4 regions of the Massilia sp. LMS1-1-1.1 genome follow, and region 4 is predicted to be linked to each of the others. Evidence: predicted binding sites of a transcription regulator. Region 4 holds the regulator's gene; each other region holds the start of a gene.
What was found. The regulator sigma-54, encoded in region 4, starts transcription at its own class of promoters, with help from an activator protein. The targets are predictions, from matches to a motif close to TGGCANGNAANCTGCTTT.

Region 1: MRBLMS1_RS22255 (PEP-CTERM sorting domain-containing protein) is a predicted target of sigma-54. The motif match lies at 2,220-2,237, and genes of this name have one in related genera.
Region 2: adh (aldehyde dehydrogenase) is a predicted target of sigma-54. The motif match lies at 1,456-1,473, and genes of this name have one in related genera.
Region 3: MRBLMS1_RS03930 (urease accessory protein UreD) is a predicted target of sigma-54. The motif match lies at 1,284-1,301, and genes of this name have one in related genera.

The regions. Positions count from the first base shown of each region.
Region 1 is NZ_JBFPNG010000045.1:64,115-68,217, forward strand. It holds gene MRBLMS1_RS22250 (ExeM/NucH family extracellular endonuclease) at 1-1,779, opposite strand, end outside; gene MRBLMS1_RS22255 (PEP-CTERM sorting domain-containing protein) at 2,246-2,986, shown strand; gene MRBLMS1_RS22260 (TIGR03790 family protein) at 3,040-4,062, opposite strand.
Region 2 is NZ_JBFPNG010000004.1:9,348-13,450, forward strand. It holds gene adh (aldehyde dehydrogenase) at 1-1,369, opposite strand, end outside; gene MRBLMS1_RS09805 (beta-propeller fold lactonase family protein) at 1,716-2,672, opposite strand; gene MRBLMS1_RS09810 (TonB-dependent receptor family protein) at 2,877-4,103, shown strand, end outside.
Region 3 is NZ_JBFPNG010000001.1:852,951-857,053, reverse strand. It holds gene MRBLMS1_RS03935 (two-component system response regulator) at 1-1,201, shown strand, start outside; gene MRBLMS1_RS03930 (urease accessory protein UreD) at 1,332-2,198, shown strand; gene MRBLMS1_RS03925 (urease subunit gamma) at 2,221-2,523, shown strand; gene MRBLMS1_RS03920 (urease subunit beta) at 2,545-2,874, shown strand; gene ureC (urease subunit alpha) at 2,876-4,103, shown strand, end outside.
Region 4 is NZ_JBFPNG010000023.1:187,040-191,142, forward strand. It holds gene MRBLMS1_RS15855 (enoyl-CoA hydratase/isomerase family protein) at 1-805, opposite strand, end outside; gene hpf (ribosome hibernation-promoting factor, HPF/YfiA family) at 942-1,301, opposite strand; gene MRBLMS1_RS15865 (RNA polymerase factor sigma-54) at 1,371-2,849, opposite strand; gene lptB (LPS export ABC transporter ATP-binding protein) at 2,854-3,609, opposite strand; gene lptA (lipopolysaccharide transport periplasmic protein LptA) at 3,609-4,103, opposite strand, start outside.

The DNA.
Region 1 (4,103 bases), on a different contig from region 4:
CGTCTGGCCAAACACGTTATTACCATTGGTAAAGGTCGTAAAGAAATTCAGCACATTGGCGCTGGCCACCTTGACGTTGCCAGATGGCAGTTCCGGGCTGCCCGTGCGCGGGTTGTCACGCGAGAATTGCGGGGTCTGCGTCGGCTGCAATTTGTAGGCGGCACCGCCACCGCCGATGGCGCCAAAGTCCACCACGCCCGTCAGGTCGGCCACCGTGTCGCCGCTGCGCACGGTGTTGTCCTGGCCGATGTACGGTATCGTTGGCGGCGCCACGAAAATGCCGTCATCGAGCACGATCAGGTTGTTCGCATTGGCGGCGATCAAGGCTTGCGCCTCGGCGGAACCGGCCAGGTAGCGATTGGTCGGTACTTCGCGCCGTCCCGCCGACAGGCTCAGTTCGCCGCGCGCGCCCAGATAGGCGTTTTGCGACACGGTCAACGGCTGCGTGAAACGCACGAGCATGCCTTCCACTGCCGCCAGGTTCTCGTTCGGCAAGCTTACATTCGCCGGCACGATGCTGTGGCCCGCGCTTTGCGTGAGGATGGCCGTCACGTCCTTGAATTCCGTATAGGAATTTTTCGCGCCCGATGGCGTGTATTCGACCACCGTGCCCGTCACGCGCACCAGTTCGCCCGGCTGCACGGTGGTGGCCGTCGCGCCCGTGTACACGAAGATGCCGTCCGACGTAGACGGGTCGCCATCGCCGGCCGCGTCCTGGATGAAGAAGCCAGTGCCCACTTTCAACGTCACCACGCCCTCGGTCGTCTGCACGGAATTGGCGTACGGGCTGCTGGCACCACTGCCCTGGATTTGCGGGATCGTGTGGCTGATGGCGGCCAGGCCTTGCACGGCCACATCGACCTTGCACGACGCCGTCTGCTGCTGGTCGTTGCTGAAATTCACGATGACCGGGTAATTTCCCACCGGCACGCCAGCGGCCACCAGCAGGTTCACGCTGGCGCTCTCGCCCGCCACGCCGGCCGCGCTGAAATTGGCCAGGCTGATGCCGGCCACGGCGGGCGAGCTCAGGGTGGCGGCATTCACCACGCCATCAACGTCGGACGCGCGCAGCACGGCGCTGCCGCCATTGCCCACGGCCAAGGCCAGGTTGGCCGGGCAGCTGGTAATAATCTGGTGCACGACGGGGCCGCCGCACACATTCAGCGGCGAAGCCGTATTGCGTGGCGCCACGCTGCCGGTGGCGAAGTCCACGCTATTGTCGTCCGTGTCGCCGCAGCCGCCATTCGCGCGCGCAATCGACAGGGTATTTGATGGTGCGGGTGCCACGGCGCCTTCAAAACCATTGGCCGTGCCGAAACCGACCAGGTCGACGATGGCGGCGCCCGTCGGGCTGGCGCCCGTCTGGGCCGTCTTGCTATTGCTCAGCAACACCTTGCCCGCCGTGCCAGACATGGCCGCGCCGCCCGTCGCATCCGGCGTCGGCAGCGCGGCCGTGCCGCCTGCGCCCTTGGCTTGCTGGACCAGCAAATACTGGCCAGGTTGCAAATCGATAGCCGGCAAGGCCGTGACGGCCCAGGTCGTACCGGCGGCGGAGGCGTATTGCACGCTCCAGTTATTCACATTTACCGGGCTGGCGCCGCGGTTGAAAATCTCGATGAAATCGTGGGTGTACAGCGCCCCGGAATTGCCGCCGCCGCCATACACCTGGCTGATGACGAGGTCGGAAGCGGCCAGGGCCGGCACGGACAGGCTGGCCAGCACGGCGGCCATGACGGTCAGGCGCAGCGGCGTGCGCAAGGGTGAAAACGAGGTGTGCATGAGGATCCCGGTCGGTAAATAGATGGCGCCGGCCCCACATGATCGGTCGGCGCGCCACAATTAACAAAAATATTTCAGACTTGTTATTTGCATATTAAAGGCCCGGGATGACAACTTGATGACATTTGATTAAGCCGAATGGAGTAAGACCTCACCATTCAGCCTCTTCCGATACCTGCTGAAACGTATTTTTTGAGCAACATACGGCGCTCTGTGGCAAGTCAAAAAAGACGCCGTCAGGAAAAATGTGATATATTTAAGGCAAATAAGTTTGGTTCCTGATAACAACAACCAGCTTCGCGACAACAGATACCGCAACAATGAGTGCAGGCCCCAGCCTCGCTTGCCTCTTGGAATGCACATCCGGCCATGCACACAAAGGTCGCATTACCGGTAGCAACATTAATCGCATCACGAACGGACAGCGCACGGCGCGACGCTCGCATGCATTCTGAAGAGATACACCATGTTAAAACCACGCAAGCAATACACCGTTTTCTGCGCCGCCATGGCGACGGCCCTGTTCATGACCGCAGGGTTGGCGCAGGCGCAAACAGCGGCGGCACAGGCCAATGCGGACAGCAAGCGCTGCGAAGCGGGCAATGCGGATGGCGGCGGCAAGGGCGCCGAATTCAACCCCGACAGTTCAAGCAGCGCCTGCAGTCTGGCGAATGGTTTCGTCAACTTTGGCTCGCGCAGCAATGACGGTATCGGCTCGACGCCCGAATTTGGCGCCGGCGAGTCCGACCAGGTATTGCGCGCGCCTGCATTTTCCGGCAATGGCCATCGCCTGGCCAATGCCTTCGGGCAGCCTGCCGATGCAGGATACGGCGCCAATGCAAGCTTGCTGGCCAGCACCGGCCAGCACCATTTCGGCAGCCGCGACTTCGTGTATGCGCAGGAAGAACCGGCCATCGAGGGGCGTGGCTATGAAGCTGGCCGCGGCCTGCGTACCGGCGACGTGTACGAGCCGCTGCTGGTCTCGTCCGGCGGCGGCATCGCGCCACCGGCCGGTGGCGGCGGTGTCGGCGGCGGCGGCGCCAGCGGCGGTTTCGACCGCAACGGCGGCGGCGCGATCAACACGGGCGGCAATGGCGTCGTAGTACCGCCGATTCCTCCCGTGCCGGAACCGGAAACCTATGTAATGTTGCTGGCAGGCTTGGGACTGCTCAGCTGGATCGGCCGCCGCCGCAACGGCAAGGTATAAAAAAATGGCTCATACGAGCCATTTTTTTTGCCTTCAATCATGCCTGCATGCCGTCAGCGGCGGAAGCTGGCGTAGGGTGCGGCCAGGGGATCGCCGATGAACAAGCCCTGAGCAGGCCAGGCGACGCTGCCCCAGTACGCTTCAAGCGCCGTCATGCCGCTCAGGTAGCGGCGCAGCAGCACCGTAGGGTTGGGAAATTTCTGCCAATAATTGCAGGGCTCGCTGACAGTGCCGTAACTGGCGGTCGCGCCCGCTTCCAGCCAACGCTGGCTACTCATCTGCGCCGTGCCCTGCAAATCGCCGCCAAACGACGTCAGGTGGTCGGCCAGAGCGCCCGGCAGGAAACGCAAGGTGTCAAGCTTGTCCACCTTTGCCATGCCCGTCTGGTACACCATGATATCTTGCGCGCCTTCCAGCACATCGGCCTTCATGCTCTTGATCGTCAACTTGCGCTGGCGCACCACCCCGGCAGGCGGGAAAAATGCCGCGCGGCTGTTGCGCGCACCTTCGCTCGTGTTCAGGTAATACGCGCTGGCGGCCGGTACGGCAAAGCCGCTGGCCGTGCCGCGATCGACGACCGCCTTGGCCTCCTCGACAAAATCGATGGGCAGCAACATCGACAGACGCATGCCCAGCTGGCTGAAGGGCTGGCCCGTATTGCTGTTGAAGTAGGTACTGGCCTTGCCAGCGCCGCAGCTCTTCGCGCACTGCCCGGCGTCATATCCCAGGGTAAAGGCCGAGGTGATGGAGTTGCATTCGACCGCATACGGCGCGCTCCATACCATCAGCACCGCCTGGATACCGGGCTTCAGCTGGCCATCGATGCGCTCCTTCAGTTGAGCGAACTGGTCCATGCTCAGCTTGCGCGGCCGGTTCGGAATATGCACATGCACGACATTGGCGGCAGGAATGGCATGCGCCTGGCGGTAATACTCCCCCACCTCGATACTGTTCGGTTCAGCATCATTGATGACGATGGCCAATTGTGACGGTTGCAAGCCGGGCGCAGCGGCCGGTTCGGCGCCATGGGCGCTACTGGCCAGCAATGCCAGCGACAGACAGAATGAAATACGCAATGGGGTACCGGGAAAAAATACACGTGCGATTGATTAAAACG
Region 2 (4,103 bases), on a different contig from region 4:
TGGTCCACACGCGGCCCGCCTGAATGGCGCGTCCCATACGGAAGGCGCGCGAACCGTCGCGCGTCCACAAGCCGGCACCCAGGCCGTACAAGGTATCGTTGGCAATCGCCAGCGCGTCGGCCTCATCCTTGAAAGTGGTCACGGACACGACCGGTCCAAAGATTTCTTCCTGGAAGATGCGCATCTTGTTATTGCCCTTGAACACGGTCGGACGCACGTAGTAACCGCATTCCAGGTCGCCCGCCTGCGTGTTGCGCTCGCCGCCGGCCAGCACTTCGGCGCCTTCCTGGCGGCCGATGTCGAGGTAGGACAGGATTTTCTCCAGCTGCTCCTGCGACGCCTGCGCGCCGATCATGGTGGACGAATCGAGCGGATTGCCCTGCTTGATGGCGGCCACGCGCTTCAGGGCGCGTTCGATGAATTTCTCGTAGATCGATTCCTGGATCAGCACGCGCGATGGGCAGGTGCACACCTCGCCCTGGTTCAGCGCGAACATGGCAAAACCTTCCAGGCACTTGTCGAAATACTCATCGTCCGCATCCATCACATCTTCAAAGAAGATGTTCGGCGACTTGCCGCCCAGCTCCAGGGTGACGGGAATCAGGTTTTGCGCGGCATAACCCATGATCAAGCGGCCCGTGCCTGTTTCGCCCGTGAAGGCGATCTTGGCGATGCGCTTGCTCGATGCCAGCGGCTTGCCCGCTTCCAGCCCGAAACCGTTGATGATGTTCAGCACGCCCGGCGGCAGCAAATCGCCGATCAGCTCGATCAACACCATGATGGACGCCGGTGTCTGCTCGGCCGGTTTCAGCACCACGCAATTGCCAGCGGCCAAGGCTGGCGCCAGTTTCCACACGGCCATCAAAATCGGGAAATTCCATGGGATGATCTGGCCCACGACGCCGAGCGGCTCGTGGTAGTGGTAGGCATAGGTTTCCGCATCGATTTGCGCGACGGAACCTTCTTGCGCGCGGATGCAGCCGGCGAAATAACGGAAATGGTCGATGGCCAGCGGGATGTCGGCGTTCATCGTTTCGCGGATCGGCTTGCCGTTGTCGATGGTTTCCGCCGTGGCGATCAGGCTCAGGTTCTGTTCGATGCGGTCGGCGATACGGTTCAGGATATTGGCGCGCTCGGCGGGCGACGTCTTGCCCCAGGCATCCTTGGCGGCATGGGCCGCGTCCAAGGCCAGCTCGACGTCTTCCGCCGTGGAACGGGCGATTTCGCAAAATGGCAAGCCCGTGATCGGCGTGATGTTAGGAAAGTATTCACCTTTTACCGGGGCAACGAATTTGCCGCCAATGTAATTGTCATAGCGTTGTTTGAAGGGATTGGCTACGCCCAGTTTGCTGATGTCTGCGAGATTCATGTCGTCCTCTATCGGGTTAATTAGAATGGAATTGCTGTAATTAAAATCAAACGTCCTGGTACAGATGGGGTGAGTACACGGAGTCTTCCGCAAATGCCGTGCCAGCTCGGCATCCCACTACAAACTTAGCCGCTTTTATCCCTGTTACAAGGGCGTAACATCAATACCGGTACACTTTTCAGCACATGCACCGGGGCTTGGGTGAAAGGCGTGGGCCTGTTTGCGTTTTGAACAAGCTGGCGGCGTCCTGTTCCAATTCGGGCCAGCCCTGCGACATCTCCGCTGCGCCGCTGCACAATGGAACAGGTGTACCAGACTGGAACACCTGCTCTGTGCCACCAAGGAATCAACGAATCACCACGCCCCATGGCAATTCACCTACGGCAATATCGGCCACCTTGCGCGCGCTGGCCGTGTCGATGACGGAAACGCTGTTCGAGCGGCCATTGGCCACATACAGCTTGGCGCCATCGGGCGTGATGGCCATGTTCCATGGGCGCTTGCCAACGGGAATGGTGGCCGTCACCTCATTGCTGGCCGTGTCGATCACCATCACCGTGCCATCGATACCATTCGAGACATACACTTGCTTGCCGCTGGGATGGACCACGATGCCATTCGCATTCTTGCCAGCGGGAATGGTGGCAATGGCCTTGCGCGCGGCCATGTCGATGACGTAGACGGCATTGACCAGTTCGCACGCCACGTAGGCGCGGCCCGAGTCCGGACTGAAACCGATGCCGCGCGGACGCAGTCCCACGGCGATGGACGCCACCTGGCGGCGCTGCGCCACATCAATGACATCGACTTGTTCGGCCTCTTCCGCGCTGACCAGCAGCCAGCGCCCATCGGGGCTGAAGACGGCATGTTCCGGGTTGCGTCCCTGTACCTTGATATCGGCGAGCAAGCTACCGGTATGCCCATCGAGCAAGGCCACGCTATTGTTTTCCTCGACGGCCACGGCCACGTGACTACCATCTTGCGAGGCGCTGACACCTTCGGGCGACTTGCCCAGCGCCACCTTACGCACGGGTGCGTCGCCAGCGTTATCGATCAGCAACAAGGCACTGCTGGCGGCGTCCGTGACAAACAATTGCCGCCCGGTGGGATCGGCGGCGATGCCGCGCGGACGCTTGCCGGCTGCAATCTGGCGCACTACCTGGTCGGTCGCCGTGTCGATCACGCTCAAGGTGCCCGATTTTTCATTGGGAACATAAGCAAATGGAGCGGCCTGGAGGGCGCTGCTGGCGAGCGCAGGCAGCAGCCAGCACACCTGGCGCAAGCGCGGGAAGAAGTTGGGCATAATCACCTTTCGATGGCAAAACACAGGAAAAGCGCGCGGCATCGGCGCATCTGAACATTGCTGTATGCAAACGCCGTGCCACTGACACGCGTATAATTTCAGCCCACCAATGGAGACATGGCAGGCATATTGCTTGATACAACTATGCAGACCTGCGCCGCGCACGCGACCAAAGCAGGCTTTTATTCACATTGGAGAATCCGCATGCAGCACCGTTTCCGCCTGAACACCATCGCCAGCCTGTTTGTCGCCGGCAGCGCTACCCTCGCCCCCCACGTCTTTGCCGCCGAGGCAGCTGCCCCGGCCAACGGGCAACTGATGGATACGGTGGTCGTCAGCGGCAGCCGCATCGCCCACCCCAGCCAGGAAGTGCCGGCCTCGATCGACGTCGTCGACAGCGCCCGCATCCAGGATGGCCAAATCCGCGTCAACGCGTCGGAAGCGCTGGCCGCCGTGCCGGGCCTGGTCGTGCAAAATCGTCAGAACTATGCGCAAGACTTGCAGATCTCGTCGCGCGGCTTCGGCGCACGCTCGGCCTTCGGCGTGCGCGGCGTCAAACTGATCAGCGATGGCATTCCTGCCAGCATGCCGGACGGCCAAGGCCAGGCCGCCACCTTCAACCTCGATACGGCCGAGCGCATCGAAGTGCTGCGCGGACCGTTTTCTGCCATCTACGGCAACCACTCGGGCGGCGTGATCCAGCTGTTTTCCAAGGATGGGCAAAATCCTCCGTCCGTCGAATTGAATGTGGTGGGCGGCAGCTACGGCACCAACAAAGTGGACTTGACGGCGCAAGGCCAGGCAGGCGGCATCGGCTACGTGCTCGACGGCTCCCGCTTCCGCACGGACGGCTTCCGCGACCACAGCGCCGCCACACGTGAACAGGCATTCGGCAAGATCACCGTCAAGCCGACTGCGGACAGCAAGCTGACCATCGTCGCCAATAGCCTGCATCAAGGCAACACGCAAGATCCGCTGGGCGCCACCTGGCCCACGTTTGCCCGCGACCCGCGCGCTGGCGAAACCGATGCGAGCGACACGCAAAACCCGAAGCGCACCCTGGCCGAGCGCTACAACACGCGCAAGAGCATCGACCACCAGCAAATCGGCGCCACCTATGAACAGTCGTTCGGCGATGACCGCCTGCATGTGATGGTGTATGGCGGCAACCGCGACGTGATCCAGTACCAGGCTTTTACCAAAGGCTTCCAGGCGCCGGCCAGCCATTCAGGTGGCGTGGTCGACTTCCAGCGTGAGTTCTATGGCATCGATACCAACTGGCTGCACGTGAATCAGCTGGCAGGCGGCAAGCTGAGCACCACCATCGGCATCGATTACGGCCGCTCCAGCGATGACCGCACCGGCTATGAAAATTACATCGGCAACACGTTTGGCGTGAAAGGCAAGCTACGCCGCGACGAGCAGGACGTC
Region 3 (4,103 bases), on a different contig from region 4:
CCTCGACCTGGACCGCTTCAAGAATATCAACGATTCGCACGGCCAGGCCGTCGGCGACAAGGCGCTGCAAGTGGTGGCGCGTTTCCTGTCCGGCTGCGTGCGCGAAGGCGACACGGTGGTGCGCCAGGGCGGCGACGAATTCCAGATACTGCTGCAGGACGATGCCCTGCTGGGGCGTACCCTGGGGCTGGCGCAAACCATCCTGGCCGGCTTGCGCGAGGAACTCAGCGTCGATGGCGAACGCCTGGCGCTGACGACCAGCATCGGCATCGCCATGTGCCCGGCCGACGGCGACAGCCTCGACGACGTGCTGCGCCACGCCGACACGGCCCTCGTGCGCGCCAAGGAAATGGGGCGCGACCATTACGCCTTCTTCACGGAACGCATGGGCAGCGATATCCGCGCCCGCCTGGCGATGCAGCAGCAGCTGCGCGGCGCCATCTGCCGCGATGAATTCGAAGTGCACTACCAGCCGCAGATGTGCTTGCGCACGGGCGCCTTGCTGGGCGCTGAAGCCCTGCTGCGCTGGGATAACCCGGTGCTGGGCAAGGTGCCGCCCGGCCTGTTCATCGCGCTGGCCGAGGAATACGGCTCGATCACGGCCATCGGCGAATGGGTGCTCGAAAGCGTGTGCGCGCAAATCCGCGCCTGGCACGACGCTGGCCTGGGCAGCATCAAGGTGGCCGTCAACCTGTCCGGCAAACAGTTCGCGCAGGACCGCACGGTGCCGTTCGTCGAGGCGGCCTTGCGCAAATACGGCATCGCGCCCGCCTGCCTCGGCATCGAGATCACGGAAAGCACGGTGATGGGCGACCCGGACAAGGCCGTGGCGGCCCTCACGCGCCTGAAGGATATCGGCGTGGGCATTTCGCTCGACGATTTCGGCACCGGCTATTCCAGCCTCGGCTACCTGAAACGCTTTCCCATCGACGTGCTGAAGATCGACAAATCCTTCGTCGACGACGTCACCACCAGCAGCAGCGACGCGGCCATCGCCCGTTCCGTCATCTCGTTGGCGCACAACCTCGACATGCGCGTCATCGCCGAAGGCGTGGAAACGCGCGAACAGGTCGACTTCCTGACGGAACACGGCTGCGATGAAATGCAGGGCTATTTTTTCAGCCGCCCCCTGGCCGCGGAAGCCTTCACGGCCTTGCTGCGCGAACGGCGCACCCTGGCCGTGACAGTGGCCGTGGCCTAAGCGCCGCGGTGCGGCCGATGCACCATGCCGGTGCGCCCGCCGCAGCGCGGTGCACGATTCTCACTTTTCCTTCCCCTGACGCTGGCACATATCCTGCTTAGGTAATCGCTTATTTACGCGATTGCCCCGCATGCCAGACAGCACCCGACCAGTCACGCCTTTACCAGCCAGCGCGCACGGCGCCTGGCAGGCGCAGCTGCGCCTGGGCTTTGCCTTGCACGATGGCGTCAGCCGCCTCGTCGAGCGCACGCATAGCGGCCCCCTGCGCGTGCAAAAGCCCCTGTACCCGGAAGGCGGCGCCGTCTGCCACGCCATCATCATCCATCCGCCCGGTGGCGTCGTGGGCGGCGACCAGCTGGCAGTCGACGCCACGGTGGGCGAGGGCGCGCACGCCTTGCTCACGTCGCCGGGCGCGGCCAAATGGTACCGCGCCAATGGCCACGTCTCGGGCCAGCACATCGTGCTGCGCGCCGGTAGCGGCGCGGCCATCGAGTGGCTGCCGCAGGAAAGCATTTTCTTCGACCAGGCCTGCGTGCGCCTGCGCCACGAAGTGGAACTGGCGCCGGACGCCAGCTACATCGGCTGCGACATCGTCTGCCTGGGCCGCAGCGCCTCGGGCGAAGTTTTCAACACGGGCAGCATCAGCCAGCAGGTGCAGATCCGCCGTGGCGGCAAGCTGCTGTGGTGGGAGCAGGGCGTGCTGGCGGGTGGCGGCGCGCTGATGGCCAGCCCACTGGGATTGGCGGGCCACACGGTGTGCGCCACCCTGATCGCCGTCGGCATGCCCGTTTCTCCCGACGTGCTGGCGGCCGTGCGCGGGATCGCCGTGCCGGCCGGCGCCGCGTTTGGCGCCACGCACATGAAATCGCTGGTGGTGGTGCGCCTGTTGTGCGGCGACAGCGAGGCGGCGCGGCGCGTCATGCTGGCCGCCTGGCAGCTGCTGCGCCCCGCCATGCTGGGACGCGATGCCGTCGTGCCCCGCATCTGGAACACTTAATCAGGAAAGAACAAGGAAAACTATGGACCTGACTCCCCGCGAAAAAGACAAGCTGCTGATTTTTACGGCCGCGCTGCTGGCCGAACGGCGCCTGGCGCGCGGCTTGAAATTGAATTATCCGGAAGCGGTGGCCCTGATCAGCGCCGCCATCATGGAAGGCGCGCGCGATGGCAAGTCGGTGGCGCAGCTGATGTCGGACGGTACGAAGATACTCTCGCGCGCCGACGTCATGGACGGCATCGCCGAGATGATCCCCGACATCCAGGTGGAAGCGACCTTCCCCGATGGCAGCAAGCTGGTGACCGTGCACCACCCGATACCGTAGTTTTTTGAGAAGGAGCCCATCATGACCCCAGGCGAATACCAATTGGAAGAAGGCGAAATCAGCTTGAATACCGGGCGCGCCACGGCCACCGTGGTGGTGGCCAACCGGGGCGACCGGCCGATACAGGTCGGCTCGCACTTCCATTTTTTTGAAGTCAATCCGGCGCTGGCTTTCGAGCGCTGGCGCGCCTACGGCATGCGCCTGAACATCACGGCCGGCACGGCCGTGCGCTTCGAGCCGGGCCAGCAGCGCACGGTGGAACTGGTGGCGCTGGCGGGCGAGCGCAAGGTCTACGGCTTCAATGGCGAAGTGATGGGCGAACTGCAAGACACACCACCGGGAAAGGATTGAGATGGCCAGCATTCCCCGTAGCGCGTATGCCGAGATGTTCGGCCCCACCAAGGGCGACCGCATCCGCCTGGCCGACACGGAACTGTTCATCGAGATCGAGCATGACTATGCGATCTACGGCGAAGAGGTGAAATTCGGCGGCGGCAAGGTGATCCGCGACGGCATGGGCCAGTCGCAGCGCTGCGCGGCCGAGGTGATGGATACCGTCATCACGAATGCCGTCATCCTCGACCACTGGGGCATCGTCAAAGCCGATATCGGCTTGAAGAACGGCCTGATCTTCGGCATCGGCAAGGCGGGCAACCCGGACATCCAGCCTGGCGTCACTCTGGCCATCGGCGGCGCCACGGAAATCATCGCCGGCGAAGGCATGATCGTCACGGCCGGCGGCGTCGACACGCATATCCACTTCATTTGCCCGCAGCAGATCGAGGAAGCGCTGATGAGCGGCGTGACCACCATGCTGGGCGGCGGCACGGGGCCGGCCGTGGGCACGGCCGCCACCACCTGCACGCCGGGACCGTGGCATTTGCACGCGATGCTGGCGGCCGCCGACGCCTTCCCCATGAACCTGGGCTTCATGGGCAAAGGCAACGTCAGCCTGCCGCTGCCGCTGGAAGAACAGGTGTGCGCGGGCGCCATCGGCCTGAAACTGCACGAAGACTGGGGCAGCACGCCGGCCGCCATCGACAACTGCCTGTCCGTCGCGGACCGCATGGATATCCAGGTGGCGCTGCACAGCGATACCCTCAACGAGGGCGGTTTTCTCGAGCACACGCTGGCCGCCTTCAAGGACCGCACCATCCACACGTTTCACACGGAAGGGGCGGGCGGCGGCCATGCGCCCGACATCATCGCCGCCGTGGGCCAGTCCAACGTGCTGCCCTCGTCGACGAATCCCACTCGCCCGTTTACCGTCAACACGCTCGACGAGCACCTGGACATGCTGATGGTCTGCCACCACCTGGACCCGGCCATTGCCGAAGACGTGGCGTTTGCCGAGTCGCGCATCCGCCGCGAAACCATCGCTGCCGAAGACATCCTGCACGACATCGGCGCCATCTCGATGATGTCGTCCGACTCGCAAGCGATGGGGAGAGTGGGCGAGGTGATCATGCGCACCTGGCAGACGGCGCACAAGATGAAGGTGCAGCGGGGCGCCCTGGCGCCCGACACGGCGCGCAGCGACAATTTCCGCGCCAAGCGCTACATCGCCAAGTACACGATCA
Region 4 (4,103 bases):
TGGCCGCCAAAGCCTTGCTGGCGAACGCGCTGTCGTCCTGTGCCAGCGAGTCCATGATGGCCGCCACGGAACCCGCACCGAAATGGCGGTCCAGCGCCGCGCGCGCCGCCGCCAGCGAGGAGACGCCTGCCTGTGCCTGGAATGGCGCCGCCAGCGCCTTGATGGCCACCGGCAAGGCCTCGCCCGGCGTCGACTCGATCAGGGCCAGCAGCGCCCCCATCTGCGCCTCGGGCAGGTAGACATCGGCCAGGTCCGTGTACAGGGCGTTGGCCGCGCTGATCGTCAAGCCCGTCAAGCCCAGGTACAGGCCCAGCTGGCCGGCCAGGCGGGACAGGAAATAGCTGCCGCCCACATCGGGAAACAAGCCAATATTGACTTCAGGCATGGCCATGCGCGTGCGGCCCGTGACGATGCGCAAGCGGTTGCCGGGCCCGGCTTGCGCCACGCCCATGCCGCCGCCCATCACCACGCCATCCATCACGGCGATATACGGTTTCGGATAGAAATGAATTACATGATTTAACGCGTATTCTTCCGTAAAGAAATCTTCCAGCAAGGCGCTGCCGCCTTGCGGCGTGGCCAGGCCCGCATCGTAAAAGAAACGGATGTCGCCGCCGGCGCACAAGGCTTTTTCGCTGCTCGAGCGGATCACCACGGCGTCCACCTGCGGATCGTCGCGCCAGGCCAGCAGGGCCGCGCTCAGGGCGCGCACCATCTCCAGCGACAGGGAATTCAAGGCTTTCGGACGGTCGAGCACGATGTGCCCCGTGCGGTTGCGGATGGTAGTCTGGACGAAGTCGCTCATGGCAGGCGTGAAAGAAGTGAAAGTACAAACATTTTAGCGCCTGCGCGGGGAACATTGCGTTCAAAAGGCAGGGGCGCAAAAAAGGGCGCAATGTGCGCCCTTAGTTGATCACAACCGGTTGAAAGTCGCGGGCCGCTTAGGCGGGGGCGAATTCTTCTTCCGAGCTGTCTGGCAGATGCTTGATCGCCTCTTTACCGTGCCCTTGCACTTTGGTTTTGTATTTCATCACTTGCCTATCGAGCTTGTCGATCAGGGCATCGATCGCGGCATACAGGTCTTGTGCCAGGCTTTCCACATAGACAGTTTTGCCACTTAAACGCAGGTTGACTTCGGCCTTTTGACGTTTTTCTTTCTCTTTGAGGTTATCCACGGTCAGAATCACGGCGATATCGATAACTTGATCGAAATGACGTTTCACGCGCTCCAGCTTCGTTTGTACGTATTCACGGATGGCTGGTGTCACTTCGAGATGATGTCCGCTGATGGTGAGATTCATACACACTCCTAAAGATGATCGGGTTCGTGCGGTCCATCCTATCCGGCCCGCAGAGGAACCGAAAAAAACTTACAAACACTTACGCAGGCTCACTGGCGGAATTTTCAACGCTTCCCGGTATTTGGCAACAGTACGTCGCGCAATCACCATGCCTTGTTCCCCCAGCATGTCCGCAATCTTACTGTCGGATAAAGGATTTTTAGGGTCTTCTGCTCCTGTCAGTTGCACGATCAATGCCCGTATCGCCGTCGATGACGCTTCGCCCCCCGCTTCGGTGGCGACGTGGCTACCAAAGAAATATTTCAACTCGAACATGCCGTGCGGGGTCAGCATGTACTTTTGAGTTGTTACCCGCGAGATAGTACTCTCGTGTAAACCCAGTGTATCAGCTATTTCACGGAGCACAAGGGGGCGCATGGCAACGGCTCCGTGCGAGAAAAAGTTCTTTTGTCTTTCTACTATCGCCTGTGCCACGCGCAGGATCGTGTCGAAACGCTGGCGCATATTCTTGATCAACCACTTAGCTTCCTGCAACTGTGCGCCCATGGCGCCCTCGCCCTTGCCCTGCTTGAGCAAGTTGGCATACATGGCATTGACGCGCAGGCGCGGCATGACGTCGTTGTTCAGGGTCACTTGCCAGCCATTGCGCGCGCGCTTGACGACGACGTCGGGCACCACGTAATCGGACACGTCCGATGCGAATACGGCGCCCGGATGCGGATTGCACTGGCGAATCACCGTCTGCGCTTCGCGCAAGTCTTCATCGTCGCAGTCGAGGGCTTTTTTCAGCTTGTTGAAATCGCGCTGGGCAAACCAGGCCAGGTGCTTTTCCACGATGACGAGGGCCATGCGCCGCGTCACCATGGCGATGTGCGGCAAGCGCTTGATCTGCAGCGCCAGGCATTCGGACGCATTGCGCGCGCCCACGCCGGGCGGATCGAAACTTTGCAGCAGCGACAAGGCCGTGCGCATCTCGTCGGCATCGATTTCCAGCTCTTCCGGCAGACGCGCCAGGATGTCGTCGAGCGTCTCTTCCAGATAGCCATTGTCGTCGAGCGCGTCGATGATCAGCTCGACCAGCGCGCGGTCGCGCAACTCGAGCACCGTCACGCGCATCTGCTCCATCAGGTGTTCGCGCAGGGTGCAGTGATGGGCCTCGAGTTGCGGGCGCGAATCTTCGTCGTCGGGCGCCTTGCCCCGGCTCGCCTCGCTCCAGTCGCTGTCACCGCCGTCCGCAGCGGCCGGGCCCTCGCCCGCCTCGCCGTCAAAGGTTTCCGCTTCGGCCGGCGCGGCAGGCGCCTCCTGGCCTGGCGGCTGGGGCGGCGCTTCGGCCGGCGCGGCCGTGGAACTCAAGGCCCCGTCCGACAGCAGGCGCAGCGAACGGTCGAGCGGATCGTCGAGGCGCTCGAGCAAGGGATTGTCCGTCAGCAGTTGCTCGAGCTCCTGGTGCAATTCCAGGGTCGACAATTGCAACAGGCGTATCGATTGCTGCAACTGCGGCGTCAGTGCCAGGTGCTGCGAAGTGCGCAGCTGCAATGATTGTTTCATTGGCTTACATGCGGAAGTGTTCGCCCAGATAGACCCGGCGTACCGACTCGTTCGCGATGATGTCGTCGGGGCGTCCCGACGCCAGTACCGAGCCCTGGTTGATGATGTAGGCACGGTCGCAAATACCCAGCGTCTCGCGCACATTATGATCGGTGATCAGCACGCCGATATTGCGCTCCTTCAAGAAGCGCACGATGCGCTGGATCTCGATCACGGCGATCGGATCGACGCCGGCGAACGGTTCGTCGAGCAGCACGAAACGGGGATCGGTGGCCAGCGCGCGGGCGATTTCCACGCGGCGGCGCTCGCCGCCCGACAGGGACAGGGCCTGGTTCTCGCGCAGCTTTTCAATCTGCAAATCGGCCAGCAGTTTATCCAGGCGCTCCTCGATCTCGGCCTTCTTCAAAGGACGGCCTTCGACGGTCTGGATTTCCAGCACGGCGCGGATATTGTCTTCCACCGTCAGCTTGCGGAAGACGGACGCTTCCTGCGGCAGATAGGACAAGCCCATCTGCGCGCGGCGGTGGATCGGCAGGCTGGAAATGTCCACGCCGCTGATGTCGATGCTGCCGCCGTCCGACGGCACCAGGCCGACGATCATGTAGAACGAGGTGGTCTTGCCGGCGCCGTTCGGGCCCAGCAAACCCACCACTTCGCCGCATTCGACTTGCAGCGAGACATCATGCACGACTTGCCGCTTGCCATAGGTTTTTTGCAGACCGCGAACGATCAGGGTGCTGCCGCAACGAGTATTGTCCATTATTTCTTTCCTGGCGCAGGCGTGGCCGGCGCTTTCTCCGCTTGGGGCGCCTTGGTCTTCGGCTGGATCACCATGCGCACGCTGCCGCCATCGGAGGTGCTGGTGCCGCTGTCGGAATTTTCCATCTTGAATACTTCCTGGCGGCTGTCATACGAGATGAAGGCGCCATTGGCCACGTCGGTCACTTTCGTGCCTTCCAGGCGCGTCAGCTTGGCCTTGGAAAACAGTTTCACCACTTCCGTCTTGTTGTCGTATTCCACGCGCTCCGCCTCGCCCTCGACCCACAGGTCGCCCGCGCCATCGCGCTTCTGGCGGAACGTGGCCAGCTTGCCGGGATCGGCCCAGAAGGTGATGAACTGGTAGCCTTGCGGGTCTTCCGTGATCAGGGCCCGGCCCGCCTTCATGGTCAGGGTGCCCTTGACCAGCACGACGTCACCCGTCAGGGTACGCACTTGCTTGACGTCATCGACGTGGCCGCTACGTGCCGTGATGAC